One region of the Nocardiopsis gilva YIM 90087 genome, then DNA from elsewhere that is predicted to be linked to it. Evidence: riboswitches for the same ligand, from Rfam matches in the RefSeq annotation. Region 1 holds a riboswitch; each other region holds the start of a gene.
The links. A riboswitch is a leader RNA that binds a small molecule or an ion and turns the genes downstream of it on or off. The one in region 1 is predicted to bind cobalamin.
Positions count from the first base shown of each region.

Region 2: another riboswitch for cobalamin. It lies ahead of CDO52_RS09820 (putative cobaltochelatase); the one in region 1 lies ahead of CDO52_RS01025 (ribonucleoside-diphosphate reductase subunit alpha).
Region 3: another riboswitch for cobalamin. It lies ahead of CDO52_RS20550 (energy-coupling factor ABC transporter permease); the one in region 1 lies ahead of CDO52_RS01025 (ribonucleoside-diphosphate reductase subunit alpha).

Region 1 covers NZ_CP022753.1:161,335-171,615, reverse strand. Annotated here, with positions in the region: gene CDO52_RS01050 (hypothetical protein) at 1-68, opposite strand, end outside; gene CDO52_RS28505 (sigma-70 family RNA polymerase sigma factor) at 480-1,751, shown strand; gene CDO52_RS29030 (hypothetical protein) at 1,712-3,337, shown strand; gene CDO52_RS01040 (NYN domain-containing protein) at 3,576-5,312, shown strand; gene CDO52_RS01035 (hypothetical protein) at 5,369-5,926, shown strand; gene CDO52_RS01030 (HAD family hydrolase) at 6,013-6,657, opposite strand; cobalamin riboswitch at 6,756-7,006, shown strand; gene CDO52_RS01025 (ribonucleoside-diphosphate reductase subunit alpha) at 7,165-9,714, shown strand; gene CDO52_RS01020 (ribonucleotide-diphosphate reductase subunit beta) at 9,767-10,281, shown strand, end outside.
Region 2 covers NZ_CP022753.1:2,121,976-2,132,256, forward strand. Annotated here, with positions in the region: gene CDO52_RS09795 (serine/threonine-protein kinase) at 1-1,347, opposite strand, end outside; partial or broken gene tnpA (IS200/IS605 family transposase) at 1,567-1,980, opposite strand; gene CDO52_RS09805 (RNA-guided endonuclease InsQ/TnpB family protein) at 2,003-3,187, shown strand; gene CDO52_RS09810 (DUF6504 family protein) at 3,416-3,685, shown strand; gene CDO52_RS09815 (LLM class F420-dependent oxidoreductase) at 4,036-5,055, opposite strand; cobalamin riboswitch at 5,236-5,365, shown strand; gene CDO52_RS09820 (putative cobaltochelatase) at 5,422-7,485, shown strand; partial or broken gene cobO (cob(I)yrinic acid a,c-diamide adenosyltransferase) at 7,538-8,143, shown strand; gene CDO52_RS09830 (GNAT family N-acetyltransferase) at 8,237-8,824, opposite strand; gene CDO52_RS09835 (cobyrinate a,c-diamide synthase) at 8,806-10,251, opposite strand.
Region 3 covers NZ_CP022753.1:4,579,788-4,590,068, forward strand. Annotated here, with positions in the region: gene cobT (nicotinate-nucleotide--dimethylbenzimidazole phosphoribosyltransferase) at 1-871, opposite strand, end outside; gene cobC (Rv2231c family pyridoxal phosphate-dependent protein CobC) at 1,066-2,124, opposite strand; gene CDO52_RS20535 (sirohydrochlorin chelatase) at 2,355-3,299, opposite strand; gene CDO52_RS20540 (precorrin-8X methylmutase) at 3,395-3,982, opposite strand; gene CDO52_RS20545 (DUF362 domain-containing protein) at 4,081-4,317, opposite strand; cobalamin riboswitch at 4,540-4,755, shown strand; gene CDO52_RS20550 (energy-coupling factor ABC transporter permease) at 4,746-5,507, shown strand; gene CDO52_RS20555 (energy-coupling factor ABC transporter substrate-binding protein) at 5,511-6,092, shown strand; gene cbiQ (cobalt ECF transporter T component CbiQ) at 6,105-6,875, shown strand; gene CDO52_RS20565 (energy-coupling factor ABC transporter ATP-binding protein) at 6,872-7,747, shown strand; gene cobJ (precorrin-3B C(17)-methyltransferase) at 7,811-8,533, opposite strand; gene CDO52_RS28885 (cobalt-precorrin 5A hydrolase) at 8,503-9,561, opposite strand; gene cbiE (precorrin-6y C5,15-methyltransferase (decarboxylating) subunit CbiE) at 9,558-10,281, opposite strand, start outside.

The sequences.
Region 1 (10,281 bases):
TGTCCGAAACGTACGCATGCCGCCGACATGTCGGTTCCCTCGAACGCCGCCGCGCAGAGAGATTCCACGGCCGGGGTCCACCAGTCATCCGGCGGATCCCACCCGGTCTCCCGACTACGGAGGCACCAGAGCTCGCGCAACCGGCGACTGGATATGATCCGTTTCACCAGTTCAGAGCCCTCCACTTCGATCCCCAATCCTGTCTCTTCGCCGTTTGGCGCCGTCCGGTCCGACGCTGCCGGACGGGCCCGCGCCCCCGTTTCGGCGGGCCCGTCCGAGCGCCTTCACCCGTAAAGACAGCCGTAGGTGGCAGTTATGACGCGAGTTCGAGATATTTTTTTCTCAGGCCTTCTGCGGGGCGTTTCGGGAGGTCGGCGCCGAGGCGTGAAACCTCGGCGGTGCGGGGCGTCCAGCGGGCGGCGCCGGAGGGCCGCACCGGTGGTTGGACACGGGATCCGGACGCAGCGGAAAGGCAACGCATGACGGAACCGCAAGGCGATCACACCGAGCTACTTATCGGTGACGCCGAGCTTCTCGAAAGGGTCCGTAGCGGAGATACCGCCGCATACGCCACCCTCTATGAGCGGCACATCGACGCGGCGCGCGGCCTCGCCCGCCAGCTTGTCCGCGGCGAGGCCGAGGTCGACGACGTCGTCGCCGAGACCTTCACCCGCGTCTTCGGCGTCGTGCAGCGCGGCGGCGGACCGGACGACGGGTTCCGCCCCTACCTGCTCACCGCGGTCCGGCACGCCGTCTACGACCGGGCCCGCGGCGAGAAGCGCCAGGTCGTCACCGACGACATGGAGAAGTTCGACCGCGGCGAGCCCTTCGTGGACCCCGCCCTGCAGGGGCTGGAACGGTCGCTGATCGCCCGCGCCTTCCTCGCGCTGCGCCCCGAGTGGCAGTCGGTGCTCTGGTACACGGAGATCGAAGGGGTCAAACCCGCCGAGGCCGCCACGATCCTCGGCAAGACCCCCAACAACGTCGCCGCGCTCGCCTACCGCGCCCGCGAGGGCCTGCGCGAGAAATACCTGCAGATGCACCTCTCCGGCGAGGCGTCGGCGGAGAGCTGCCGCCCGGCGCTCGGCCTGCTCGGCTCCTACGTGCGGGGCGGGCTCGGCAAACGCGACACCGCCACCGTCGACCGGCACCTCGACGAGTGCGCGGAGTGCCGCGAGGTCTACGCCGAGCTGATGGACGTCAACTTCGGCCTGCCCGGCATCATCCTCCCGCTGTTCGCCGGCCCTGCCGCGGCCGGCTACCTCGCGTCGCTCCCCGGCGGGGCACTGTCCGCGGGCTGGTGGGGGCGGATGTCCCGGGGCCAGCAGCAGGCCACGGCCGCGGGCGCGGCGGCCACCGCCGTCGCGGCGGCCGCGGTCATCGCCCTGGTCAGCAACGACGAAACGGTCCCGCCTTCGCCCGACCAGCCGCCGGTCGCGGCCGAGCCGCCGGAGTCGCGGCCGGACCGGCCGCAGCCGGAGGACCCGCAGCCCGAGGCCCCTGACGCCGAGGAACCGGCGCCCCGGGCCCGCGGCCCCCACACCTCCGCCGCCAGTGGCGGCCCCGGAGGTTCCCGCCCCCGACCCGCCGGTGATCCTCCCCCCTGTGTCGGAGGAGCCGACGCCCGCCCCCTCGCCGTCGCCGCCCGAGCCCGACGAGCCGGTGGAACCGCCGGAAGCCGGCGTCCCCGACCTCGCCCCGGATCGACCCGGTGGGCGCGCTCGTGCCGGGCCGCACCGGGATCATCGTGATCAGCGTCGCGAACCGCGGCGACTCCGCCGAGGCCGACGTCGTCGCGGAAGTCGATCTGCCTCCGGGCGTCGCCCTCCGCGCCAGCGGGCGCCGGGGGAACGCCGCCCCCTTCGCTCCCAGCGACAGCGGCTGGAGCTGCACCGCCACCGCCGACGGCGGGAAGTGCGTCCGATCCGGTCTGGACGCCGGTGCGCGCACCACCGAATACCTCGACGTCGTCGTCTCTCCCCGCGCTACAGCGGGCGACCCCCCGCACATGACCGTGAGCTCCGGCGACGCCCGAGCGACCGCGGCCGGCTCGCGCGGCGTCGACCGGGGAGGCCAACCGGCCCGCTACGCCGCGGCCGGGCAGGTGCGCACCGAGAGCACCGGGAACGCGCTGCTGACCTGCGTGGACGATGACGATCGCTGGCGCCCCTGGCCGTGGTGGCCGATCGTGGTGAACAAGCCGGGCGGCGAGGTGACCCCCGCGCCCCCGGCCGCTCCGGCCTCTCCCAGCGGCTCGACTGCCTCCACCGCCCCCGAGGCCGACGAACAGCGGGCACCCGCCGCCCCGGACCCCGTGCCCGCACCCGCGTCGAGCGCCGGTCCCTCCGCGCCAGCGGCGCCACCCCCGTCGCCCTCCACATCGCAGTCCCCCTCCGCACTTCCCAGCCCCGCGCCCACTCCCGATGCCCCCTCCCCCGACGACGAGGACATCGACACCTCGGTGGACGACAAGGCCGAGGACGAGGCGGAGGAGACGATCGAGGAGATCATCGGCGAGTCCTCCGAGAGCGGCGAGTGCGCGCGTGCGCTGCAGCGCGAGGGCGAGTTCCGCGACAACGACATGTGGGACATGCGGCCCATGGACCTCGACGACGACCCGGGCACGGAGATGTCCAGTTCGGCGCGGTGGTCGCTGCCCGAGGGCGGCGCGGTCCGCTGGGCCGGGCTGTACTTCTCCGGTTCGGGCCGGTCCCCCGCGTCGGCGACGGCGAAGCTGCGCGGGCCGGGTGCGGACTCCTACATCGATGTGCGCGCCGATGAGGTCGGCCGCGCGAGGCTGCCCGGCTACCCCGCCTACCAGGCGTTCGCCGACATCACCGACATCGTGCGGGCACAGGGCGGGGGCGAGTGGTGGGTCGCCGACGTCCCCACGAAGACCGGAACGAGCACCTACGCGGGCTGGAGCATGGTCGTCGTCCTGGAGGACCCGGCCGAGACCTACAACCAGGCGATGGTGCTGGACGCGTCGCAGACCGTCTTCCACGACGACCAGGGCATGCGCTTCCCCCTGGCCGGACTGCTTCCGGCCGCCGTCCCGGCGACCGTCGACGTCGTCGCCTGGGAGGGGGACGCCGACCTTCCGGGCGACCAGGTGCTGTTGGACGGCACCGCGCTCACCCCGCAGGGCGGTGACGCGGATCCGAACAACGCCTTCGCCAGCTCCGCGCGCGGTGCCGTCGGCCCGCCGCTGGCGTTCGGCACCGACGTCGTGCGGTTCAACCCGGTTCTCCCGCGGGACCCGGAGGTCCGGCTGGTGACCCGGCAGGACGCGTACCTGGCCGGCGCGGTGGCCGTGACGGCGCCGATGCGGACATGACGACAGGCCCGAGAGCAAACAACCGCAGATCTCCGTGCGGCATCGGAATCCGCGCAGCTAGGACGCGTGAACCGAGGGTGATCATCCGGCCACGGGTGTCGGAGGGGGCACGCAAACCGAGACAGACTTGGTTAGGCTGTGGCCCGGCCTGTCTATTGGCCGAGGGCCGATCGTTGGATAGACCCGGTACATGCCCCCAGGTCCGGGTGACCAGCACAATGGGAAGGGGCGGTGTCGCGTGGATCGCTGCGCGCTGTTCGTGGACGCCGGCTACCTCCTTGCCGACGGTGCGATGGCTGTGCACGGAACCCGGAACCGGGACTCCGTGTCATGGGATTACGCGGGACTCGTTCAGCTCCTCAACGAGGTGGCGCGTGACCGCACGGGGCTCCCTCTGCTGCGCTGCTACTGGTACGAGGCGACGGCCGACGGCCGCCGCACCCAGGAGCAGGACGGCATCGCGGACATTCCCGGCATCAAGTTCCGAGCCGCGCGTATCCGTCCCGGCAGACGGGAGGGCGTCGAGAGCTACGTGCAACGGGACCTGACCACGCTCGCGCGCACGGGAGTGCTGTGCGAAGCGGTCCTGGTCAGCGGAGACGAGGACATGGCGCAGGTCGTGTCGGACGTCCAGGACCTCGGCGTCAGGGTTACCGTCGTGCACATCTCGGTCGAGGGCAACTGGACGATCTCGCGGGCGCTCCGCCGCGAGTGCGACGACCTCATCGAGATCGGGGCCGGGCACCTGCGCCCGTATGTCAATCTCCTCTCGGCCACCGGCGACGAGTCGGCCGAGACCACCACCCCGCTCACCAACGGGCGCTCGCACAGCGGCCCCGAGGTGACGCGCCGCCCGGTCACGGCGCACACCGGCGCCTCCAGGGTCGAACCTGCGGTCGGCAACACGGGTGGGATGGAGGCCATGTTCGCCTCCACCGGGGCGCAGCAGGCCATGACCGGCAGCGCCATGGACCAGCTGCGCGCCATGCGCCAAAGCATCGCCCAGCAGCGCGGCGGCGACCACCTCGCCCCGCAGGGCGGCACGGACTCCGGCCGCACCAACCCCTCCGGGCCCATCGACGTCAACGGGTTCCCGTCCGGCGGGTACGCCCCGCCGCAGCGCAGACGCGGCGAGGAGCCGACCGGCGGCCAGCAGTCGATGATGGCCAACCCGCCCACCGGTCCGCAGCCCAGCTTCGGCGCCACCGGCGGCGGACCCGCCGGACCCGCTGGACCCGGCGGCGGCACCGGGGCGCACCCGGGCATGCGCGACGTCGTGCAGAACGGCTACGGCGGTCCCGCGCAGGGCAACGGGGTCCCGCCAGGGCACCCCATGGGCCCCCACCAGCAAGGACCGCACCAGCAGGGGCCGCACCCGGCCGGACCACATCAGACCGGTCCCCACCACGACCCGATGATGGGCGGCGGCGCGCAGGGCTACGAGCGCGGCGCCCCACCCGGCCGGGGAACACCGCCTCCGGGGCCGGACCCCCGCGACCCCCGGTACCGGTCGCACACCGGCGAGAATCCGGCGTACGGAGGTAATACCGGCCCAAACCCTACCTATGGGGCCAGCACGGAAACTGAATCCGGATTCTCCGGTTCCCACGGACCCCGTCCGGGACCCGGATCCGGTGCTGGCCCCCGCCCCGAGCAACCGACCGCTCACGGTCCCTACGCCCCCACACCCCCGGGTGTGGGGCGCGTCGGGCCCGGAGCGGCATCGGCGTATTCCATCGACGACGCGGTGAATGCCGCGCGCCAGGAGGGGAACGACTTCGCCGAGTCGATCGCGCGCGACGCCCCCACCCTGTGGCTGGAGGCGGTGCTCGCGAGCCGTCCGCGGATGCCGTCCGACCTGGAGGCGCGCCTGCTGCAGGGGTCGGCGCTGCCGATCGACTTCCTGCTGCGCGACGAAGTCCGCGACGCGCTGCGGAACGGCTTCTGGAGTGCCCTGGAACGTGCCCGAGGCTGAGGTGTCACGGATCCGGGGCACGGCGCGGACCGAAGAGGGACCTAGGGAGGCTGGCAGTGACCCGCGTGACCACAGCCGATCTCGACCGGCTGGAATTCAGGGCGGTCCAGTCCGGCGACCATACCGATGTCGCACGCGAGCTCATCGCGCTCGCCAACCGGGTCGAGTCCGACAGCGAGATCTCCCGCGCCGAACTCTTCGTCCGCGCGGGTGAACAGTGGGAGATGGCCCAGGAGTTCGAGCGGGCCACGGCCGCCTACCAGCGGGCGATCGACGACGGCGGCATCACCGTCATCGACGCCCGCGCCCACCTGGCGGGGGCGCTGCTGGAGCTCGACGAGATCGACGCGGCCTACGCGCAGCTGGAGCGGCTGCGTAAAGAGGGGCCGCGCAATCTGCCCACCTACATCACCATCGCCGAGACCCTGCAGGCCCACGGCGACCTGACGGGGGCGCACGACTGGTCGACCCTGGGCGTGGAGCGGTTCCGGCACCAGGACGTGTCGGCCTATGTGCACGACCTGCTCATGGAACTGGTGCGGACGCGCTTCCGGATCCGGATGGACCTGGGCCTGACGGAAGACGCCCTGGACCGGCTACTCGACGACGAATAGCCGCCGCAGACGACGTCGCCGATTCCCCCGTTGATCTCGGAGATATTGGGGTCTCACGAGCGATTTTGACCCCAATATCTCCGAGATCAACGACAAGGGCGGAGCAGTGCCCGGCCCTCGGCATAGGCATCGACCAGGCTCCCGCCGCTGTAGTGCGCCCCGGCGATGTCGGCGAGGTGGTGATCGGCGTTGACCGCCACCGAGTGCGCAAGGTGCCGGAAGAGCGCCGCGTCCGACATGGAGTCCCCGTAGGCCACGCACCGCTCGCGCGCGATTCCCGCGTGTCGGCGCGCCTCCTCGACGATCCGCGGCTTGTCGGCGGGAGTGAGAATGTTCTCCGGCAGGGGTGGCTCAGTGAACGGCAGGGCCGGGAACCGGGACGCCACCACCTCATCGAAGCCAAAATCGAACAGTCGCTCGGCGTAGAAGTCGGGCGACATCGTGATGACCATCGAGCGCTCGCCCCGGGAGCGGATATCCCCGCACACATCGGCGATTCCGTCGAGAAACGGGCCGCTGCGGAAGACCCCTGCGACGTGGTCGTCGGTGAGCATGGGCCACACCTCGGGCAGCGCGGCGGCGAAGGCGCGGGTGTCGATCTCGCCGCTGGCGAAGGCCCGTTCGAGGTCGCGCAGCTCCGCCTCCGTGCCGGTCGCCCGTGCGATCTGAAGACTCGCGCTCGTACCCTTGAGCAGGGTGCCGTCCATGTCGAACACGTGCAGGTAGCTCATCCCCCTCGTGTACCACGGGCCCCGCACGCTCCGCGACCGAAAATTCACCGCGACACACCCCTATATTGAGGTGTTCCCGGCCGGGCGCCACTAGATGTAGTATCTCTCCCGCTGATGGTTCACCCGGCGGTCGAGGCGTTCTGATCGTTCGACGCGGGTGAGGCAAGAGGGAACCCGGTGCGAGTCCGGGACTGCCCCGCAGCGGTGAGCGGGAACGAACGCCATCCCCACGGCACTGGGCGCCACGCCATGACCCCCGGGAAGCCGATGGCCGGTAGGTGGAGGACACGGGTCACGCCGTCCTCCGACGCCCGCGAGTCCGAAGACCTGCCATCGGCGTGCACGCGTCCGACGTGCACTGCAACGGGGCCTCGAGGGCGGGCCGCCGCGAATCAGGGAGTACGACGACCTCGCGCCGAGGGGCGCGGGGCGAACCCTCCCCTGTGTGCTGGTGCGCGCCGTCCTTCGACACCCCAACCGGTTGTCGTCTACCTGGTTGGAGCCACCATGACCCTCGATCTCGACGTTGCCGCGGCGGAGCCCGCGCACGCGAACCCCGCGAGCGATCCGATGGAGCGGGTCGGACAGGTGGTGCACGAGGCCTGCGCCGGGCTGACGGGGGTGTCGGCCGACAAGGTCATCGCGGAGACCCGGCGCGGCCTCTACCCCGGGATCACCTCCGACGAGCTGGAACTCGCGCTGGTCATGGCGGCTCGCACGTTCGTGGAGGCTGACCCCGACTACTCCCACGTCGCCGCGCGGCTGCTGCTGGACAAGCTCCGCCGGGAGGCGCTGACCTTCCTCTCCGGCGCGTTCGACGAGGCCGACCAGGCCCAGATGGCCGAGCGCTACTCCGACTACCTCGCGGCTTACATCGCCCGCGGCGTGGAACTGGGCCAGCTCGACCCCCGCCTCGCCACCTTCGACCTCACCCGCCTCGGCGCGGCCCTGCGCCCCGAGCGCGACCTGGACTTCACCTTCCTCGGCCTGCAGACGCTGTACGACCGCTACTTCCTGCACAGCGACGGCACCCGCTACGAGCTGCCGCAGGCCTTCTTCATGCGGGTCGCGATGGGCCTGGCCCTCAACGAGGACGACCGCGAGGCGCGGGCCATCGAGTTCTACGGCCTGATCTCGTCGTTCGACTTCATGTGCTCCACCCCGACCCTCTTCAACGCGGGCACCCAGCGCGCCCAGCTCTCCTCCTGCTTCCTCACCACCATCGGCGACGACCTGCAGTCGATCTTCCACGGCATCAGCAACAACGCGCTGCTGTCCAAGTACTCCGGCGGCCTGGGCAACGACTGGACCCCGGTCCGCGGCATCGGCGCCCACATCAAGGGCACCAACGGCCAGAGCCAGGGCGTCGTCCCCTTCCTCAAAATCGCCAACGATACAGCCGTGGCTGTCAACCAGGGAGGAAAGCGGAAGGGCGCGGTCTGCGCGTACCTGGAGACCTGGCACATCGACATCGAGGAATTCCTCGACCTGCGCAAGAACACCGGTGACGACCGGCGGCGCACGCACGACATGAACACCGCCAACTGGGTGCCCGACCTGTTCCTGCAGCGGGTCGAGGCCAACGGCGAGTGGACGCTGTTCTCCCCCGACGAGGTGCCCGACCTGCACGACCTCTACGGGGCCGAGTTCGCCGAGGCCTACACCGCCTACGAGCGGGCCGCCGAGGCCGGGGAGATCAAGGTGTGGCGCCGCGTGCGCGCGGTCGACCTGTGGCGGCGCATGCTCACCATGTTGTTCGAGACCGGGCATCCGTGGATCGCCTTCAAGGACCCGTGCAACCTGCGCTCGCCGCAGCAGCACAGCGGCGTGGTGCACTCGTCCAACCTGTGCACCGAGATCACCCTGAACACCAGCGCCGACGAGGTCGCCGTCTGCAACCTCGGCTCGGTCAACCTGGCCCGGCACGTGACCGAGGACGGCATCGACGCCGAGCGGCTGCGCCGCACCGTGCACACGGCGGTGCGCATGCTCGACAACGTGATCGACGTGAACTTCTACACGATCCCCGAGGCCGAGCGGGCCAACATGCGCCACCGGCCGGTGGGGCTGGGCCTCATGGGGTTCCAGGACGCGCTGTTCAGGCTGCGGCTGCCGATGGGCTCGCAGGGCGCGGTGGAGTTCGCCGACGAGAGCATGGAGCTCATCTCCTACCACGCGATCACCGCGTCGATGGAGCTGGCCGCCGAGCGCGGGGCCTATGAGACCTTCGAGGGCTCGCTGTGGAGCAAGGGCGTGCTGCCGATCGACTCGCTGCAGCTGCTGGACGACGCGCGCGGCGGTGACCTCGACGTCGACACCACGGCCCGGCTGGACTGGGAGACCCTGCGGGAGCGTGTGCGCACCGTGGGGATGCGCAACTCCAACGTCATGGCGATCGCCCCGACGGCCACCATCGCCAACATCACCGGCGTCGGCCAGTCGATCGAGCCGATCTACCGCAACCTGTTCGTGAAGTCGAACATGTCCGGCGACTTCACCGTCGTCAACCCCTACCTGGTGCGCGACCTCAAGGAGCGCGGCCTCTGGGACGACGACATGGTCTCCCAGCTCAAGCTCTACGACGGCAGCCTCGGCGCGATCGACCGCGTGCCGGACGACCTGAAGGACCTGTACGCGACCGCGTTCGAGGTCGACCCCTCCTGGCTGGTCGACGCGGGGTCCCGGCGGCAGAAGTGGCTCGACCAGGCGCAGTCGCTGAACCTCTACATGGCGGCCCCGAGCGGCCGGAAGCTCGACGAGCTGTACCGGCGTGCGTGGCGCAAGGGCCTGAAGACCACGTACTACCTGCGCTCGCAGAGCGCCACGCACGTGGAGAAGAGCACGCTGAAGGGCACCGACGGCAAGCTGAACGCGGTCGCCGCCACTCCGACGCCCACGGCTGCCCCCTCGCCGTCCCCTGCGGCGGCCGTGTCGCCGGGGGCGAGCGCACCGGCCCCCACCTCGGCAGCCGGGACCCCCTCCACCGCCCCGGAACTGGACCCGGACGCCGGTTCCACCTGCTCCATCGACGACCCCGACTGCGAAGCCTGCCAGTAGAGAACTGCCCGCAGCCGCCCTCAGCAGACGTTCCGAAGGATCCAATCACCACATGACGACCACCCATGAGCCCGACACCACCGGCCTCGGCGCCATCGACCGCGACGGCGGCCGCGTCAGCGTCGACGACAAGTCGATGATCAACGCCCGCGCCGACGTCAACCAGCTGCTCCCGCTCAAGTACACCTGGGCGTGGGACAAGTACCTGGCGGGCTGCAACAACCACTGGATGCCGACCGAGGTCGCCATGCAGGCCGACATCGCGCTGTGGAAGTCGCGCGACGGCCTGACCGAGGACGAGCGCCTCATGCTCAAGCGCAACCTGGGCTTCTTCGCCACGGCGGAGTCCCTGGTGGCCAACAACATCGTGCTCGCGGTCTACCGGCAGCTGACCAACCCCGAGTGCCGCCAGTACCTGCTGCGCCAGGCCTTCGAGGAGGCCGTGCACACGCACACCTTCCAGTACATCTGCGAGAGCCTCGGCCTGGACGAGGGCGAGCTGTTCAACATGTACCGGGAGGTCCCCTCCATCACGGAGAAGGACGCCTGGGCCCTGAAGTACACGCA
Region 2 (10,281 bases), 2.0 Mb from region 1:
GGCATACGACTGCTGCCCGTAGGGCGGCGACTGCATGCCGGGGGAGGGGTAGCCCGGGGGCTGGGCCCCCATTGGCTGACCGCCCTGCTGCGGTGGGGCGCCGTAGGGGGGCTGCTGCGGTCCCGAGGGCTGGCCGTAGGGAGGCTGTGCCCCGAACCCCGGGCCGGGCGGCGGGCCGGGGACGGGCGATTCGGATGGAGGCGGGCCGTAGGGCGGCTGTTGCGGACCGGACGCGACCTGCCCCTGGGCGGCGTACGGGTCAGCGGGGTGGGGCTGCTGCTGGCCGAGCGCGGCGGTGGGCGGCAGCTGCTGCCCGGTCTCCGGCGGCATGGCGCGGGTGGTCTGCCCGTTGTTGGGATTCATCGCCGCTGTGGGGCCTGCCGCGGTCTCGGGCAGCGCCTCGGCCGCGGCAGCTCCGGCGATCCCTGCCGCTCCCGCCGCCGCACCGTCCGGGCGCGGGGTGGACGGCGGCGTCCACGAGCGCACCACGGTCCGGTCGACGACGGACTCGGTCGGGTTCTCCTGACCGACCAGGCGGTTGAGCAGCTGCTGGGCGGTGGGCCGGTGCGCCGGGTCTTTCTCCAGCGCCTGGAGGACGACGTCCTCCAGGCTCGGGTCCAGTCCCTCCAGGTTCGGCGGTGCCGCGCTGATGAGCTGGAGCACGGCCGGCACGCTCTGCGCGTCGAAGGGGGCCCTGCCGGTTCCGGCGAAGGCGATCAGGCAGCCCCAGGAGAAGATGTCGGAGACCGGGGTGATCTCCCCGCCCGTGACGAGTTCGGGCGCGAGGTAGGCAGGGGTCCCCATGAGCTGGCTGGACCGGGTCACCGAGCCGTCGTCGTCCATGGCGCGGGCGATGCCGAAGTCGATCACCTTCGGCCCCACCGTCGACAGCAGGACGTTGGCGGGCTTGAGGTCGCGGTGGATCACCCCGGCGCCGTGGATCGCCGTCAGCGCGGCCGCCACCCCCATGGCCAGGCTCTCCAGGGTCCCGCCGCGCATGGGGCCCTCGGTGTTGATCGCCTCGGAGAGGTTGGGGCCCGGAACGTACTCCGAGACGATGTACAGCGGGTCGCTCTCCAGCTCCGCGTCGATGACGCCGGCGGTCGAGAAGCGCGCGACCCGGCGCGCCGACTGCACCTCGCGGGCGAAGCGGCGGCGGAAGTCCTCGTCGTCGGTGAGGTCGGGGTGGATGAGCTTGACCGCGACGAATCGCTCAGAGGCGTCCTCGGCGAGGTAGACGGTGCCCATGCCGCCGCGGCCGAGCCGTCCCACGATGCGGTAGTCACCGAGCTCGTGGGGGTCGCCGGTGCGGAGGGGTTTGGCGCGCTCGTGCTCGTTCGACGTCACAGTTGTGGTTTTCCTTTATGGCTCACGGGGGTTCGCGTCTCACAGCGTACCGACGCGATGCGGGCGTCGCGCGAGTGTGGTCGATGGGGCGACGTCGGCTGTGACTGGGGGTCGCAGATTCTAGCGATCTCTTGCGAGAAACCCCGCTCGTTCACGGGCGGGATGAAGCGCATCCTTAACGGGGCGGAGCGGAGCGCAGCCCCATCGCTGCGTCTCCCAGCTCGGGCGCTTCAGGTTCTCGATGTACTCCTTGGTGATCAAAAGCGGGTCGCCACCGCAGAGGGCGGCGAAATAGGACGGAAACCAGAACTGCCCGTGCATGATGGCCCGGTTGATGCAGCCGGCGAACTCCTGGCGGAGCGGTCGGGCGGACACGCCTTTGAGTGGGCCGATGAGCCGGGAGAGCGAAACCTTCGGCGGGTAGTGCGCTAACAGGAGCACGTGGTCGGTCTCGCCGTCGAACTCGCGCAGCTCGGCACCAAAGTCCTCGCACATCTTCCGCGTGATCTCTTCGCGGCGAGTGGGCAGGGCGTCATCAAAGACGCGACGGCGGTACTTCGGCGTGAAGACCAGGTGCGCGTGCAGGGTGCAGACGACCGTTCGTCGCCTGTGTATATCGGGGCTGGCTCCCATCGAGGTGACATAGACCATTGCTATGGTCACACCCGTGAAGATCGTTGTGTCCGTGAAGCTCCAGCCGACGCCCGAGGTGGCGTCGGCTCTGCGTGATGAGCTCACCGCGTGCAACGAGGGGGCGAACTACGTCTCCGAAGTCGCCTACGAGCACTACGGGCTCAAGGTCCACGAGTACGCACTTCGCAAGCTGGTGTACGCCGAGTTGCGCGAACGCGGTATCAAGTCGGCTGCTGCGCAGCAGCTCATCAAGAAGGTCGTGGACGCCTACGCGACGCTGCGGGCGAACATCAAGGCCGGGAACCTAGGGCCAGAGAAGTCGAAGCGCCGCCGCAAGGCCGAGTCCAAGCCGATCGTGTTTCGCGCCGAGGCGGCACAGGCGTACGACCACCGCAACATGGGTTGGGATATCGACGCCCGGACGGTAGCCATCACCACCCGGCAGGGCCGGATGAAGGGCGTACGGTTCGTCTGCGCCCCCGAGGCGTTGAAGACTCTCGCCGCCTACCGCAAGGGCGAAGCCGACCTCATATGCCGCGACGGGTCCTGGTTCCTCATCGCCACGTGCGACGTGCCCGAGGCCCAGACCTACGAACCCGATGGCTTCATCGGCGTCGATCTCGGTATCCAGAACATCGCCACCACGTCCACCGGTTGCCAGACCGCCGGTCGGAAGCTCAACCGCTACCGCAAGCGGCAGCTCTTCATCCGAAAGAAGCTGCAGAAGAAGGGCACCAAGTCTGCCAAGCGGTTGCTCAAGAAGCGCTCCCGCAAGGAAGCCCGCTGCTCGAAGGACATCAACCACTGCGTCTCCAAGGCGATCGTGACCGAGGCTGAACGCACCGGATGCGGTATCTCCCTCGAAGAACTCAAGGGAATCCGTAACCGGGTACGGCTCCCCAAGCCCCAACGGGTCGCACTCCACTCCTGGGCCTTCGCCCAGCTCGGAGACTTCATCGTCTACAAGGCCAAGCGAGCGGGCGTGCCGCTCGTCTTCGTCGATCCTGCGTACACGTCGCAGATGTGCTGCGAGTGCCAGCACATCGACAATAGGAACCGCGTGCACCAGGGTCTTTTCATTTGCCGGGGCTGCGGCGTCGTTGCGCACGCAGACCGGAATGCTTCCCGCAACATCGCCCAACGTGGCGAGACCGTGTGGAATGCGGGGCGTGAGTCACGCGTCCCGGCCGCCCAGCCCACAGGCTGAGTCGCCAAGACACGGGAGGCAACCTCACATCCAGTGGGGCCCTACCTGCAAGCTCGGGACTTCAGTCCCGAGAAGCTGACACACGCTCGCGACCTCCGCGGTTCCGGTCTGTAGTCGACCTCGTTATAATTAGAACACCAGTTCGAATTAGTGCCTACTCTTCCCCGCGGGCCGACGGCTTTCGCGCACCGCCGGTGCGGGCGCGTACGCGACGAGGGGAGTGGCCCGGTGGCACGTGTCTACGGTGTGCCCATCACGGTGGCCGAGCGGGAGGGGCGGCCGCGGCGCTTCACCTGGGACGGACGGATCTACACGGTGCGGCGGATCATCGACCACTGGGTCACGCTGCGCACCGACTGGGCGGTCGGGGCGCGCGACCGGCTGCCTCGGCGCACATTCTGGCGCGTGGAGGCGGGCTCCGGGCGCGGCCCGGGCGTCTATGAGCTGCGGCATGACTCCGAGAGCGGTCAGTGGCTGCTGGCGCGGGTCTGGGACTGACCCGCGCTACTTCACCTTTCGGTCGAGCCAGGCCAGGAACTCCTGATCAGAGAGGAAGACCCGGCTTCGGCTTCCCGCTCTTTCGCCTGCCACTCCTCGCTCCAGAACCATTCCTGATCCCGGGCCACGGGGATCCGGCGGGTGGCGTCTCCCGGTCGCTGTGGCTCTACCCCCATGACCACCCCGCCCTCGGGCGCTCCATCGACCTGACGCTGACGCTGCTCACCATTCGCCTGATCGCCATGTTGATCATGATCTCCTGCTGCCACGCGCCTTGTGGGGGTTTTCGGGGATTCCTGGGGAAAAGTTGCGGTGACGGGGGAGGCGTTCTCCCCACGGGCCACCCTCGGTCACCCGAGCACCATTTCGCGCAGGGCGCGCAGGCCGGGTTCGTCGCGGACTCCGGCGACGAGGAGGGTGGTGACCGGGCTGTCGCGCCACGCCTGGAGGCGTTCGGCGATGCGGGGGAGCGGGCCGACCAGGGAGAGGCCGTCGGCCAGCTCGTCGGGGACGGCGTCCACCGCCTCCTCGCGGCGTCCGGCCAGGAACAGCTCCTGCACCTTGTACGCGGCTTCGGCGAACCCCATCCGAACGAACACGTTGAGGTGGAAGTTCTCGTCGCGGGCGCCCATGCCGCCGATGTAGAAGGCGAGCGGAATCTTGGCGGTGCGCAGCGCCTCGGCGGTGTCCTCGTGCGGGAGCACGGTGACCGTGCAGGCGATGTCGAAGCCGTCGGGGGCCGCGGCGAGCGCGTCGGCGTACACGCCGGGGCTGATCTCCGGGTGGTAGAAGAGGGGCGTCCAGCCATCGGCGATCTCGGCGGCCAGGGCGACGTTCTTCGGCCCCTCGGCGCCCAGGTAGACGGGGATGTCCGGGCGCAGCGGGCGGGTGATGGACTTCAGCGGCTTGCCCAGCCTGGTTCCGCCCGGATAGGGGAGCGGGTAGTGCGGTCCCTCGGAGGTGGCCGGTGCCTCGCGGCGCCAGACCTGGCGCATGATGTCCAGGTATTCCCGGGTCCGTGCCAGCGGGCGCGGGAACGGCTGCCCGTACCAGCCCTCGACGACCTGCGGGCCGGACACCCCGATCCCGAGCCGGAGGCGCCCGCCGGAGAGGTGGTCGAGGGTCAGCGCGTGCATGGCGGTGGCGACCGGGGTGCGCGCGGAGAGCTGCACGATCCCGGTGCCCAGCCCGATTCGTTCGGTCCGTGCGCCGTACCAGGTCAGAGGGGTGAACGCGTCGGACCCGTAGGCTTCGGCGGTCCACACCGACTCATATCCGAGGGCCTCGGCGGCCCGCACCGTCTCGGTGGCGTCATCGGCGCTGGCGCCCCAGTAGCCCACCGCGATTCCCAGTTTCAGGTCCGTGGTCACGTGCGCTCCTTCGCTCGCTGAAGGACGTCGGCGTCTGGGGCGCATAGTAGAACTGGTTTCAGTTTCTGGATAGGGGCGCCCGAAAGCCCGGCTCCGGGATGGCACCCAACACGCGTGTGCCATTCTGGTGGGCGGTGCCGACGTCGGCGGTGCGACCTCGCGCGGGTCTGCCGCCGCACGCAGGAACCCGGTGTGAATCCGGGGCGGTCCCGCCACTGTGACCAGGGAGCGGACCCGCGACCAACGCCACTGCCGGACGCGACCGGTGGGAAGGCGGCGGGGACGCGGCGATCTGGGAGCCAGGAGACTGCTCGGCACCACGACAAACCCCTATGGGCGTGGACTCCCGAGGAAGGACTGACCCGCGTGAGCGCTTCCGCTCGCTACCCCTTCAGCGCGGTCGTCGGCATGGACGACCTGAAACTGGCGCTGCTGATCAACGCCGTGTCCCCGGCGGTCGGCGGTGTCCTGGTCCGAGGCGAGAAGGGCACCGCGAAATCGACCGTCGTGCGCGCCCTCGCGGCGCTCCTGCCCGACCTCGACGTCGTCGACGGCTGCCGCTTCGCCTGCGATCCCGCTGACCCCGACCCAGGCTGCCCCGACGGGCCGCACGCGCGGGACGTCGTGCCCGCTGAGCGCGACGCGCGCCTCGTGGAGCTTCCGGTCGGTGCGAGCGAGGACCGCCTCGTGGGCTCGCTCGACATCGAACGGGCGCTCACGGAAGGCGTGAAAGCGTTCGAGCCGGGCCTGCTCGCCGCGGCCCACCGCGGCGTGCTCTACGTCGACGAGGTCAACCTGCTCCACGACCACCTCGTGGACCTGCTGTTGGACGCGGCGGCGATGGGCAGGTCGCACGTCGAGCGCGAGGGCGTCTCGGTCGCGCACGCCGCCCGGTTCCTGCTGGTCGGCACGATGAACCCGGAGGAGGGCGAGCTGCGCCCGCAGCTCCTGGACCGGTTCGGCCTCACGGTCGAGGTCGCGGCCACCCGCGAGCCGTCCGAGCGCGCCGACGTGGTCCGCCGCCGCCTCGCCTTCGAGACCGACCCTGACGCCTTCGCCGCCGGGTACGCGCGCGAGGACGACGAACTCGCGGAGCACATCCGCGCGGCCCGCAAACGGCTGCCCGGGGTCGTCCTCACCGACGCGGCCCTTCGCCAGGTCACGGCCGTGTGCGCGGCCTTCGAGGTCGATGGTCTGCGCGCCGACATCGTCACGGCCCGCGCGGCCATGGCGCTGGCCGCCTGGCGGGACCACATCGAGGTGACGTCCGACGACGTGCGCGACGCGGCCCGGCTCGCCCTGCCGCACCGGCGCCGCCGCGATCCCTTCGACGCCCCCGACCTCGACGAGGACCGGCTGCAGGAGGCGCTCGACCAGGCGGGTGATGCCGACCCAAAAGGCCGTGAGGACACCCCGGAGGAGCCGGGGAGTCCCGACGACGGCGATGGGTCGGACGACAGTCCGCAGGAGAGCCAGGACAGCCAGGAGAGCCACGACGGCTCGGACACCGAGGACGCCCCCGCGCCGTCGCCGTCCTCGCCTGACTCCGGCGACCAGCAGGGGGAAGAGCAGGAAAGCTCCCCCTCGGGGCCGGGACAGCAGACGGGCGACACCACGAGCGAGGCGGGGGAGCCCTACCGCCCGCGGCTGTTCAGCGTCTCCGGGATCGGCCACGGGACCCCCGGCCGCCGTTCCCGCGCCGAGACGCCGTACGGCAGGACATCGGGGTCCCGTCCGCCGCGAGAACGCGTCGGGACGCTGCACCTGATCGAGACGCTGCGGGCGGCGGCACCCCACCAGCGGGCCCGGGGCCGCAACGGCCCCGGGCTCCGACTGGAAGGGTCGGACCTGCGGGAGGCCGTCCGCGAGGGGCGCGAGGGCAACCTCGTGCTGTTCTGCGTGGACGCCAGCGGATCGATGGCGGCGCGGCAGCGCATGCGCGCCGTCAAGGGCGCGGTGCTCAGCCTCCTGCTCGACGCCTACCAGCGGCGCGACAAGGTCGGGCTGGTCACCTTCCGTGGGCGGGGCGCCGAACTCGACCTGCCGCCCACCTCGTCGGTCGAGGCGGGCGCGCGCCGCCTGCGCGAGCTGCGTACCGGTGGGCGCACGCCGCTGGCAGCGGGGCTGCTGCGCTCGGCCGACGTACTGCGCGTCGAGCGCCTGCGCGACCCGATGCGCCGCCCGCTGTTGGTCGTCGTCACCGACGGTCGGGCCACGCAGGGCGGACTCGACGACGCCCTGCGCGCCGGGGCGTGGATCGGTGCTCAGGGTGTGGAGAGCGTCATCGTCGACTGCGAGTCGGGCGTGGTGCGCCTAGGGTTGGCCGCGCGGCTGGCCGCCACCATGGGCGGGACCACGGTCCGACTGGATGAACTGGGAGCCGACGCGCTGAGCGGACTGGTCCGGCACACACGCCACCGCGCCGCGTGACCCTACACGCGCCGTAGAAGACAAACCACCAGCGACAGACAAGGACCCACGACAGATGCCGCAGGGCAAACCGTCCTACGTCCCCGACGACGGACTCACGACGCGGCAACGGCGCAACCGGCCGCTGCTGATCGTGCACACCGGCACAGGGAAGGGCAAGTCGACTGCCGCGTTCGGCCTGGCCACACGCGGGTGGGCGCAGGGCTGGGACATCGGGGTGTTCCAGTTCGTGAAGTCCGCGAAGTGGCGGATCGGCGAGGAGAAGGCGCTGCGCGTCCTGGGCAACACCTCCGAGGGCGGCAAGGTCACCTGGAACAAGATGGGGGAGGGCTGGTCCTGGATCCAGCGCCCCGGCACCGAGCAGGACCACGCCGCCGACGCGGCCGAGGGCTGGAACCAGATCAAACGCGACCTGACCGCGGAGACGTATCGGCTCTACGTGCTCGACGAGTTCACCTACCCGATGAAGTGGGGGTGGGTGGACGCCGACGACGTCGTCGAGACCCTGCGGAACAGGCCCGGGAACCAGCACGTCATCATCACCGGACGCGACGCCGACCAGCGGCTGCTGGACGCGGCCGATCTCGTCACCGACATGACGAAGGTCAAGCACCCGATGGACGCGGGGCAGAAGGGCCAGCGCGGCATCGAATGGTGACGCGCCGCTAGCTGTCAGGTCGCCCCGGGTCCCCCCGTTGATCTCGGGAAAGTGCGCCAAGAAACCGCTGGAATTTGGCGCTTTTCCCCGAGATCAACGGGGGAGGTCGGTGGGGATGAGGCTGTAGAGCGCCATATCGCAGCGGCCTTCGTGCAGCCGCATCGCGTTGCGCTCGATGCCCTCGAAGACGAAACCGGCCTTCTCGGCGACGCGGCGCGAGCCGGTGTTGGCGGTCGCGGCCCTCAGCACGATCCGCTCGAAGCCCTGGTCAATGGCCCAGCGGCAGGCGGCGATCGTCGCCTCGGCGGCCAGACCTCGGCCGCGTGCCCACGGTGCCATCCAGTAGCCGATCTCGGTCGTCTGGGTCACCCACATAGTGCGCGTGAAGCCGATGGATCCGCAGAAACGGCCCGTGTCGCGTTCGATGATGGCCCACTTCTGCCCATCGCCGGTGACCCGGGACTCCGGCGCCACCGTCCGGCACCACGCCTCGGCTTCGTCGTGGGTGTACGGCACTCCGGGTTCGGGGAGCGGAAGCCACCTCTGAATCTCGGGGTCGTTGACCGCGGCGAAGACATCGTCGATGTCGGCTTCGGTGAAGGCACGCAGCGTCAACCGTTCCGTCTGCAGGATGACGATCGGCATCATCTGCTTGGCAGAGGTCATCGGTTCGGGCTGCATTCCGGTCCTTCCAACTCGTCGAACGTGTGCACGGCGCGGAGGAATCGAGCGGCCATGGCCGGGGCTCCCGCCCAGTGCACATGGAGGTAAGAGGCGTTCAGGGTGGCACTCGCGTATCCGTCGCCGCCACTGGATTTCCACTGCCAGGCGGGGTCGGTGCCGTGGGCGGGGGTGAGTGCGGTGCGGTGGAACTCGTGGCCGTGGACCCGGGTCCCGGCGGCGGCCAGGACGGAGTCGCGTACGGCGACGGCGGCGCGGTAGCCGAGGGTGAGGCGGCCCGTCATCCGTGCTTCGGCGGGGATGACCCCGCACATCGGTGCCCCGTCCAGCTCGCGCGCGAGGTAGAGCAGCCCGGCGCACTCGGCGGCCACAGGCGCACCGCGACCTGCCAGGTCGGCGACGGCGGATCTCAGCGAGGCGTTTCCGGAGAGCTCGGCGGCGTGCATCTCGGGGAACCCACCGCCGATGACGAGCCCGCGGGCGTTTTCCGGAAGCTTCTCGTCGTGCAGTGGATCAAATGCGACCACCTCGGCTCCACCGGCCCGCAGCAGCTCGGTCTGCTCGGTGTAGGAGAAGGTGAACGCGGGTCCACCCGCGACTGCTATCCGCGGGGAGGGCCCGGCCGAGCCCGACGCGCTGTCCGTTGGGGCGCCCTCGGGCGTCAGCAGCGCGGCCATCTCGGCGTCGGGGTCCCACGGCGAGCCGGGGAGCGGGGCGGCAGCGCGCGCCAGCGCGACGATCGCGTCCAGGTCGCAGGAGTCGGCGACCAGCGAGCCGAGCGCGTCCACGGCCTCGCGCGCGGCATGGGCTCGTTCGGCGGCCGGGATGAGGCCAAGGTGACGGGACGGAGTCTCGATGGCGGCGTGCCGCCGAATGGCGCCGAGAACCGGAACGCCCACGTCCTCCAGCGCGTCCCGTAGCAGCTTCTCATGGCGGTCGGAGCCGACCCGGTTGAGGATCACGCCGCCGACCCGCACACGCGTCTCGAAGGTGCAGAAGCCGTGCACGAGAGCGGCGATGGACCGGCTGGTCCGGGCGGCGTCCACGACCAGCACAACCGGCGCTCCGAGCTGCCCGGCGACATGCGCGGTCGAGGCGAAGTCCCCGGGGCCGTGGAAGTGCCGCGGCTCGGAGGCGCCGTCGAACAGGCCCATCACGCCCTCGATGACGGCGATGTCCGCCCCGGCGGCGCCATGCTCGAACAGCGGCACGATCCGGTCCTCGCCGCAGAGCACCGGATCCAGGTTCCGCGGCGGCCGCCCGGTGGCGAGGGCGTGATACCCGGGATCGATGTAGTCAGGCCCCACCTTGTGCCCGGACACGCGCGTTCCCCGAGCCGCCAGAGCGGCCATGAGCCCGGTGGCGACCGTGGTCTTCCCACTCCCCGACGCCGGGGCGGCGATCACCACGCGCGGAACCTGCGGCATGCGAGTATCCCTCTTCCTGCCCGACTGATC
Region 3 (10,281 bases), 1.7 Mb from region 1:
GGGAGAAGCCGACCGAGGGCGCCATGTGCGCGGCGGTGAGGATGCGCGTGAGGACCTCGTCGGGCACGGGGTCGGGGCGGAAGCCCATGCGGACGTCGCGGCGCTCGCGGATCGCCCGGTAGACCGCTTCGCGCTCCGCGTCGGCGTAGGTGTGCGGATCGTGGCCCGCGAGTGCTCTCCGCGGTGATGCGTCGGACGGCGACGGCCCCTTGGGCTCGGACTGCGGCGCGAACGGAGGCTCCTGCGACGACTCGGCGCGCTGCTCATAGGCGGCCGGACCGGCCGCGTAAGCCTCGACGGTGGTCGCGGGAACGCGGTCGGGACCGCCTCCTCGCAGCGGGATGACGTTCGGTTCCAAAGGGGGTTCCGTTTCCTGTTCCTGTCCGGTTTCCTGGTGCGGTTCGGCCACGTAGGCCGACGGCGTGGTCGGGGGCGGAGGCACCGACTCGGAGGCCGCGGCGGATGTCGTCGACGTCGGCTCCCGCTCGGACTCGGGCGCGGGGTCGGCGGACGTGTCAGCGGGAGCGGCAGACCGGTCGGCCGACTCAGCCTCCGGTTCCGGCTCCGGTACCGGCTCGGGCTCCGGTGGCGGCGCCGCCGCGGGTTCGGGCCTGGCATAGGGCCCGGGCACGGGCTGCCGTTTCTCCGGCGTGTGGAACGGGTTGGGTCGCGGTGCGGTTCCTCCGGAACCTGTCACGGGTCCCGTGGGCGCCCCCGCGCCCCGGCCCGCCTCCGGGAGACCGTCGAGCAGTCCCCGCGCGGTCGCCTCACGGGCGCCGCGCGGGACATCACGGGCGGGACGACGTGCGGAGTCCCGGTTGTCCTTGGCTCCCCGTCGTCCGGAATAGCGGCGCTTGTCGTCACCGGTCATGATGTTCCTCCGGCGGAACCGGCCACGGCACCGCCCCAGCCGGTCGCGTGTCTCTTCGGCATGTACTCCCCCTTAGTCACCGGCGCCGAGGTCTCCTCGCCCCCAGGCGCGTCCGGCCCTCGGCTCCGCACCCATCCATTCGAGATCACCATCAGCGGGCACCGGACACAAGACGCTTTTTGCCTCCAACTCGGCTACAGCAACTGTGCCAGAACGCGCGTCAGTCGACGGGCGGTATCACGCTCCCGGACGGCGACGCGCAACCAGTCCGGCCCGAGCCCCGGGAAGGTGTCGCAGCGCCGCAGGGCGATGCCGCGCTCGCGCAACCGCGCCCGCACGCCCGCCCCGTCCTCGGCTCTGACCAGCAAGAACGATGCGGCGGCCGCAGGGGTGACGTGAAGGCCGAGAGCACGCAGGTCGGCGGCGAGCCCGGCACGCTCGTCGGCCAGCTCCCGCGCCCAAGCGTCGGCCTCCGCCACCGCCTCGGGCGCGCTACACGCCTCGGTGGCGACGAGCGCGGGGGTCGAGACCGACCACAGCGGCTGGGCGTCGGCCAAGCGCGCGACGAGGCCGGGATCGGCGAGCAGGTATCCGGCGCGGAGCCCGGCCAGCCCCCAGGTCTTGGTGAGGCTGCGCACCACCACGAGCCCGGGAACGTCGGAACGCCCCGCCAGGGATTCCGGCTCGCCGGGAACACAGTCGGCGAACGCCTCGTCCACGACAAGGATCCGCCCCGGACGCGCCAACCGTTCCAGCACGCCCGCCGGGTGCAGGACGGAGGTGGGGTTGGTGGGGTTCCCGATCACGACCAGGTCGGCGTCCTCAGGCACGAGCGCCGGATCGAGGGTGAAGTCCGGCGGCAGGATGGCCCGCTCGACCTGGTGTCCGGCCGCACACAGCGCCGCCTCGGGCTCGGTGAACTGCGGATGCACCACAACCGCCCGACGCGGCGTCAGCACCCGTGCCAGCAGCACGAACACCTCGGCGGCACCGGCGGCTAGGAGAACGTCGGCCGGGTCGCGCCCGTGCCGCCGTGCCACGGCCTGCCGCGCCACCGAGGAATCGGGATAGGCGGCGAGGTCGCCGACGGACGCACGGATGCGCTCGGCCAGCCATGCGGGCGGTGTCCCGGTCCGCACATTCACCGCGAAGTCGAGAAGCCCGGGACCGGTCTCGGAATCACCGTGGTGCCGAAGGTCCACCTCGGACTCCCCGGAGACGGAGCCATCCCCGCCCACGGGCGTCCCCACCACGTCCCGCACCTGCAGCCACCTCGCTGTTCTCCGCGACAACCCGGACGACAGCGCACCCTACACCGCCACATATCGCCCGCACGGCCCCGCCCCGCCGTCGATGATCACGGGAGTCCCTCTGGCTTTGTCCAGCTAGTCCGATGAATCCGCGTAATCACCAGTGGATGAGGGCACAGTGGTCAGGAGTGGCCACCCGGTCCGGTGGGATCCGGGTGGCCACGCGTGCCGTGTCAGTGGCCGTGCCCGTGGGCGTGGCCATGGCTATGCCCGTGGCCGTGGGCGGGGTCGTCCGGGTGGTGGTGGGGTGTCTGCGGGGCGCCGACCTTGTCTTCGAAACCGGGGAGGGCGATGCGGTAGACGCAGGTGTCGCAGTTCATGCGGATGTCTCCGGCCAGGGCCTCGTCGTAGCGTTCGACGATCATGTCCGCGAGGCCGTCGCAGTCGCCGATCACCGGCGCGCAGCGGATGTCCAGGTCGGGGTGGTCGGCGGCGAAGGCCATGGACTCGTCGACGACGCGGTCCGGGAGGATGCCGGAGAACAGGAAGTAGGGCAGTACCACGACGCGGCGGGCGCCCAGGCGGCGGATGCGGTCCAGGCCTTCGCACACGCTCGGCCAGGCCAGGGAGATGAACGCCGGTTCGACGAAGGAGACGCCGCGCTGCTTGGCGTGGCCCTCCTGGAACAGGCGGGCGACCTTGCACACCTCGGCGTTGGCGTCGGGGTCGGTGGAGCCGCGGCCGACCAGGAGGACGGCGGTCTCGCCCGCCGCACCGGTCTCAGCGGACTCACCGGCGGGGTCGGAGTCGGTGCCGAGGACGTCGTCGAGTCGTTCGGCGAGCAGCCGGAGCATGGTCGGGTGCGGGCCGAGCGGGCGTCCGTAGACGTAGTCGAACCCGTCGTGCCGTTCCTTCTCGCGGATCAGCGCGCCGGGGATGTCGCCCTTGGCGTGTCCGGCCGCGACCAGCATCATCGGCACGCTCACCACACGGCGGTGGCCCCGGCCGTAGAGCTCGCCGACCGCGTCGGTCAGCGGCGGCGGCGAGAGCTCGATGAAGCCCCCGGCGACCTCGCGGTCGTCGAGGCGGCGGTCGAGCCGCTCGACGAACGCCATGAAGTCGGCGACGCCCTTCTCGTCCCGGGTGCCATGTCCGACCAGCAACAGCGGGGGTTTCATCGTGGACCTCTCACGTTCTTCTCGGGCTGGCCCCGGCTCGCGGCGGCCGGGGAGATTCATGCGGTGGGGACGGGAAATCGGCCGGACGGCCACGGTCACGGGGTGGGGCCGTAGAGCAGGGCGTTCAGCGCGGCGGCCGCCACGGCCGAGCCCCCCTTCTCCGAGACGTTGCTGACCTGGGGCAGTCCGGACTCGCGAAGGGCGGCCTTGGACTCGGCGGCACCGACAAAGCCGACCGGGAGGCCGATGACCAGGAGCGGATCGACGCCGCGGGCGATGATCTCCTCGAGCGCGGTGGGCGCGCATCCCACGACCCAGACCGCGCCGGGGCCGACCTCGGAAAAGGCGGATCGGACCGCGGCGGCGGAGCGGGTGATGCCGGTCGCGCGGGCCAGGCGCGCGGTGTTCTCCTCGGCGATACGGCAGACGCTGGGGCGGGCGGTGATGCCGGAGGCGACCATGGCGACGTCGGCCACGATGGGGGCGCCGTCGGCCAGGCCTGCCGCGGCCGCGGTCACCGCGGTGTCGTCGATGACCAGGTCGGTGGCGTAGTCGAGGTCGGCACTGGCGTGGATGACCCGTTCGGCGACGGCGCGGCTCAGCGGTGGCAGGTGCCCCAGGTCGACGCGTGACCGCAGGATGCGGAAGGACTCCACCTCGATCGGATGGACCTGACGGTTCAACTGCGTTCCCTTTCTCCGTTCAGCTGTTCACCGCTGTCGGGGATCGTGGTTCCGGTGCGCGGGCCGACCACCGGGTTCGGCGCCGCCCTGGCCTCGGATCACGCACCGGTCTCTGCCGGTCCGTTCTCTGCCGGTCCGTCGCCCACCTCGATGATCGCGTCGGCCGGGCAGACCTCGATGCACTCCAGGCAGCCCGTGCACCGCTCCGGCAGCACGTCGAGCGTGCCGCCGTTGGGACGGAAGGCGTGTTCCGGGCAGGTCAGCAGGCACGCGCCGCACGCCGTGCACGCCGAGGTCACGGCCACGGGCGCCACCGCGCAACCGAGTTCAGGCATGGCTCCCCCACGGTGTCGGACCCGGTACCGCCGCTTCGAGCGGGGCCGCGCCCGGTCACCTTACATGGCCACCGGATCGTGTCCACGCGGCCGGTGGTGCCGGGCGCGGTGCGCCCCCGATGTGGTTTCGGCGTGGCCGCAGGCCCTACGCCGCAGGGGTTTCGGGCCTACTGACGACCGCTATTGCGAATACTTGGCTATTGCGAACCTCGCGGCCAGGGCATACCTTCGTGGAGCCGTGGTGTTCGGGAAGTCCGGTGCGAAACCGGCGCGGCCCTCGCCACTGTGAACGGGAAGCCCGGTGCCCCGCCCGCCGCAGCCAGCGGAACGGACGGCTCACGGCCACTGGGGGACGTCCGGCCGCGGACGCGCCCTTGGGAAGGTCGGCGACGGGCGTCGACCCGGAGCCAGGAGACCGGCCACGGCACGTGACGACCGTCCACGAGGTGTTGGAGATTGGTCCCCCACACATGCATATCGCCGAAGGCTTCCTCCCGCCCGTCCACGCCGTGGCCTGGACCGCGGTCTCAGCGCCGTTCGTCATTCACGGCGTCCGCTCGCTGACCACGACGATCCGGACCAACCCCGAGTCCAAGCTGCTTCTCGGTGCCGCCGGTGCGTTCTGCTTCGTGCTGTCCGCGCTGAAGATCCCCTCGGTGAGCGGCAGCAGTTCCCATCCGACGGGGACCGGCCTGGGCGCGGTGCTCTTCCGACCACCGGTCATGGCCGCCCTCGGCACGATCACCCTGCTGTTCCAAGCCTTACTCCTCGCCCACGGCGGCCTGACCACGCTGGGCGCCAACGTCTTCTCGCTCGCGATCGTCGGGCCGTGGGTCGCCTACGGTGTGTACCGCCTGGTGCGGGGGCTGACCAGGGCACTGCCGGAGCACACGTCGCTGGGGCTCGCGGTGTTCTTCGCCGCCAGCCTGGCCAGCCTGGGCACCTACTCGGTGACCAGCCTCCAGCTCGCACTCGCCTTCCCCGACGCGCAGAGCGGCGTCCTGGGCTCGTTCGTCAAGTTCGGCGCCATCTTTTCGGTCACCCAGATACCGCTCGCGATCATCGAGGGTCTGGTGACCGTGATCATCGTGCGACTGCTGATCAAGGCGAGCCGGAGTGAACTGCTGCGGCTCGGCGTGCTGCGCACCGCCGCGGCCCCCACCACCCCGGTCGAGCGAAAGGCGGTGTGAGCGATGACGTCGACGAACCCGAACACCGAGCGCCCGCCGAGCGGCGAGCCGACGAACGAGCGCAGCCGCCGATGCCCACCGCCGAAGGCCGAACCGCATGGGCGGCGGAGCCGAGTGAGGAGGGGAGCGCGAGCCGAGGCGCAGGACGGCGACCGGCACCCCGCGGCGTGGGCCACCTGGGCCATGGTCGCCGCCATCGCCGTGATCGCGGTTCTGCCGCTGGCGATAGGTGCGGGCGACTCCCGCGAGGAACCCTTCGCCGGCGCCGACGCGCAGGGGCAGCAGGCCGTTGAGGACATCGACCCGGCCTACGAGCCGTGGTTCTCCCCCATCGTCGAGCTGCCCTCGTCCGAGGTCGAGTCAGGGCTCTTCGCGCTGCAGGCCGCGATCGGCGCGGGCATCATCGGCTACTACTTCGGCGTCGTGCGCACACGCTCACGGATGCGCACGGAGCAGGCGCAGGCCACCGGCGGCCCGACCGACTCCACCCGTGCGGGAGACGCGGCCGGTGATGCGGTGGCTGATGCGAGCGGCGCACCTCGGGGTGCGGAAGTCCCGGACGGCTCCGAACCGACGCGCGGCTGAGCAGCGGCGCCCATGCTGGCCATCGATGCCGCCGCCTACAAGAGCCCGTGGCGCGACGTGCACCCCGCCGTCAAGGGCACCCTCTTCGGCGGCCTGCTGCTGTGCGCGCTCGCCCTCCCGGCCTGGCCGGGCGCCGCGATCACGGCGGTGACCGCCCTCGTCGTGGCGTTCGGCCCGGCAGGGGTGGAGCCGCGCGCGTTCGCCCGCGCCGCCTGGGCTCCGCTGCTGTTCATCCTCACCGGATCGGTGACGCTGCTGTTCAGCGTCGGCGCTCCGGGCGACGCGGCCGCCGGCCCCGCGCTGGGGCCGGTGGCGTGGGACCCCGACGGTCTGGCGCGGGCCGCCGAAATCGTCGGCCGCGCCACGGCGGCACTGCTGTGCCAGCTGCTGTTCGCCTTCACCACCCCGCTCGCCGACCTGCTGCCCCGCCTCACCCGCATCGGGCTGCCGGCCGCGCTCGTGGAGATGGTCGCGCTGATCTACCGGATGCTGTTCGTGACGCTCGACACCGCCCGCCGCATCGGCACGGGGCAGGCCGGACGGCTGGGCTACGCCACCCGGCGCGCCTGGATCCGGTCGGTCGGCTCCCTGGGTGCCGCGCTGTTCATCCGCTCCTACGACCGGGCCCAGCGCATGCAGCGGGGCCTGGAATGCCGGGGCTACACCGGCGAACTGACCGTCCTCGTCGACGCGCTGCCGCTGCGTCCCCAGGCGCTCCTCGCGGCGGCCGCCGTCCCGCTTCTCGTCGCCGCGGCGACCATCGGCTCCGGAGTCTGGCTTTGACCTCGCTTGACGTGTCCCCCGGCGGTGCCCCCGCCACCGCACCCGCCGTGCTGGCGGGGCGCGACCTGGCCTTCGCCTATGACGACGCCGACCCCGTCTTCACCGGTCTGAACGTGGCGGTCGCGGCCGGGGAGGTACTGGCCGTGCTGGGCCCCAACGGCGGGGGCAAGACCACGCTGCTGCGCCTGCTGGCGGGCAGCCTGCGGCCGCGGTCCGGGGAGATCCTGCTGGACGGCGCCGGTGTCCCGCAGAGTCGGCGCGGCATCGGCGGCCTCCGCCGCCGGGTCCAGCTCGTCTTCCAGGACCCCGACGACCAGCTGTTCTCGGCGAGCGTGCGGCAGGACGTGTCGTTCGGACCGCTCAACCAGGGGCTGGACACCGACACGGTACGCGAGCGCGTGGACTGGGCGCTCGATGCTCTCGACATCACCGGCCTCGCCGGCCAACCCACCCACCTGCTCTCCTATGGGCAGCGCAAGCGCGTGGTGCTGGCCGGAGCCCTGGCGATGCGCCCCTCCGTCCTCATCCTGGACGAACCGACCGCCGGGCTCGATCCGGCCGGGGTGGAGTCGCTGCTCGCCACGCTGGAGGGGCTGCGCGCGTCCGGCACGACGCTGGTCGTCTCCACCCACGAGGTGGACCTGGCCTACCGGTGGGCGGACCGCGCCCTGGTGATCGATCACGGCGTGCTGGGTGTGGGACCGGTCCGGCAGGTGCTGGGCGACACCGCCCTGCTGTCCGCCGCCCGCCTCCGCCCGGCCTGGGGTCCGGCGGTGGGCCGGGCGCTGCGCACGAGCGGGCTCCTCCCCGACGACGCCCCCGACCCCCGCACGCCGGAGGAGGTCGCGGCGCTGCTCGACAGCGACCGTTGATCTCGGGGATATCGACCGAATAATCGTCGATGTAGGGTCGATATCCCCGAGATCAACGGAAGGTCAGCCTTTCCAGGTGTAGCCGCGGGGGGTGACGAAGCGCCCGGCGACGGCCCGGCTCGCCGAACTGCCGACGAGCACCACGGTGAACATGTCCACGGCGTCCACTCCCCCGGCGAGCATCTCCTCAAGCGTGGTCATGGTGATGTGCTCCCCGTCGCGGGAGGCGTTGTGCACGTGGCCGACGGGGGTGGTCGCGGGCCGGTGTTCCGCCAGGATCTCCAGCGCGCGGGGCAGCTGCCAGTCGCGTTTGCGGCTGCGCGGGTTGTAGAAGCAGACCGTGAAGTCGCCCTCGGCCGCCGCCCGGACGCGGCGTTCGATCGCCTCCCACGGCGTGTGCAGGTCCGACAGCGAGATATAGGCGTGGTCGTGGCCGAGCGGGGCGCCGAGCAGGTTGGACGCGGAAACGGCAGCGGTGATGCCGGGGACCCCCACGACGTCGATGTCGGGACCGGCGAAGTCGAGGGCGGGGCTGGCCATGGCGTAGACCCCGGCGTCGCCGGACCCGATGAGCGCCACGGCCGCGCCGGTCCGTGCCTCCTCGACGGCGGTGCGGGCACGCTCCTCTTCCTGGCCCAGGCCGCTGGTGAGGATCCGGGTTCCGGGCCGCAGCAGGTCGCGCACCTGGTCGACGTACTGGTCGAGGCCGACCACCACGGACGCGCGGCGCAGTTCGGCGACGGCCCGGGGAGCGGTCAGGTCGCGGGCGCCGGGCCCCAGGCCCACGACGGCCAGGCGGCCCGCGGACGCACGCGGGCGACGGCCGCGGTGGCGTTGGCGCTCTTGCGCTTGGCGGCGACCAGCTCGGCACCGCGCCCGGCGCCCGCCGCACCGTGCAGCGCCGCTGCCTCGGCGACGCTCGCGGTGCCGACCTCGGCGCGCACCACCTCGCTGGGGTTGGGCACGTCCACGTCGGCGAGTTCGGCGGCGGGGTAGGTCACCACGTCCCAGCCGCGCTGGGCCGCGGCCCGCAGGATGCCCTCCTCATCCGCCTTGAGGTCGACGGTGGCCACCGCCCGCACCGATTCCGGGGCCAGCCCCGCGTCGGCGAGCACCTGGTCGATGAGGCCGCCCACCTCGTCGGCGCTCACCCCGCGGGCCGAGCCGACGCCGATGACCAGTGAGCGGGGCCGGTAGACGACGGTCGGCGGCCCATCGTCGGCCCGGCCGTCGTCGCGCTGGTCGCTCACCCGGATCACGGCGGCGACCGCCTCCAGCGGCGTTCGCGCGGAGACGGAGACATTGTCCGGGAGGGGCGGGAGCGGCCAGGCCTCCGCGCCCTCCAGCCGGACGGGCTCGCCGGAGAGGACCGCGGCGCCGACGGCGGCGAGCGGCCCGTGATCGGCGATCGTGAACCCGAGCTCATCGCCATAGGAGTCGAGCGGCGTGGTGCGCGCGCTGTCGCTGGCTGTGGTGATGACGGGTCGGCAGCCGAGGACGCCCGCGGCGCGTTCGGCCAGCTCGTTGCCGCCGTGGTGGCCGCCGAGGACCGCGACGGCGTGCTCCCAGGATTCGTCGACGCAGACCACGGGCGGGTCCGTGGTCTTGTCGCCGAGCAGCGGAGCGAGGACGCGGACGGTGGCGCCGACCGCCAGGAAGCTCAACACGGCCCCGCACTCGGTGAACGCGGTGCGCAGCGCCTCGGCGGGGCGCTCGGCGGTGATAGTGCGCACCGTTCCCGGCCATGCCGCGGCCAGCCGCTCGGCGGCGGCCCGCCCGCGTGCCGTGACGGCGATGACGCCGATGTCCCTCATGTCGTGCCTTCCCGTTCCTGCTGTTGTCCAGGGTGGTCGGTCGTGCCCTCGGGCCCCGCCGACCTCCCGATCGTGCCGTGTGCCGGTCGGCCGTCCTCCGCATCGCCCGCGTCGGGCCGGAGCCCCCACAGCAGCGTCACCGGGTTGACGGCGGCGAACCGCAGGGACCCGTTGGGGAGAGGCGCCAGCCGGGACGCCTGGATCTGGGTGCCGGACACCCCGTATCCGGACGCCGCGAGGAGGTCGTGCACGGGGCGGACGCGGTCGACGGAGGCGAGGGCGGCCACCACCCGCTCCGGGTGGTGCCGGCGGAGGGCCTCGCCGATCACCGCGTCGTCTCCGCCGCCGAAGAAGATGGCGTCGGGGGCCGGGCGCTCGGCACGGTCGGCCAGGGACGCGGGAGCGCGGCCTTCGCAGACCTCGACACGGACGCCGTGCGCGCGGGCGTTGCGGCGGATGCGGGCGCAGTCGTCGGGGTTCTTCTCGAAGGCGACCGCGTACGCGCCGAAGCGGGCGCACTCGACGGCCACGGAACCGCTGCCGGCACCTACGTCCCACACCACCGTTCCGGGTCGCGGGGCGAGGTGGGCGAGCGCGAGGGCGCGCACCTCGGCCTTGGTGATCATCGATTCCCGGTGGGCGAACTCCGCCTCGGGCAGCGCCCAGCCGTCCGGGGCACCGTGGTGGCCGGGCATCCAGGTCATGGCCGACGCCACCGCG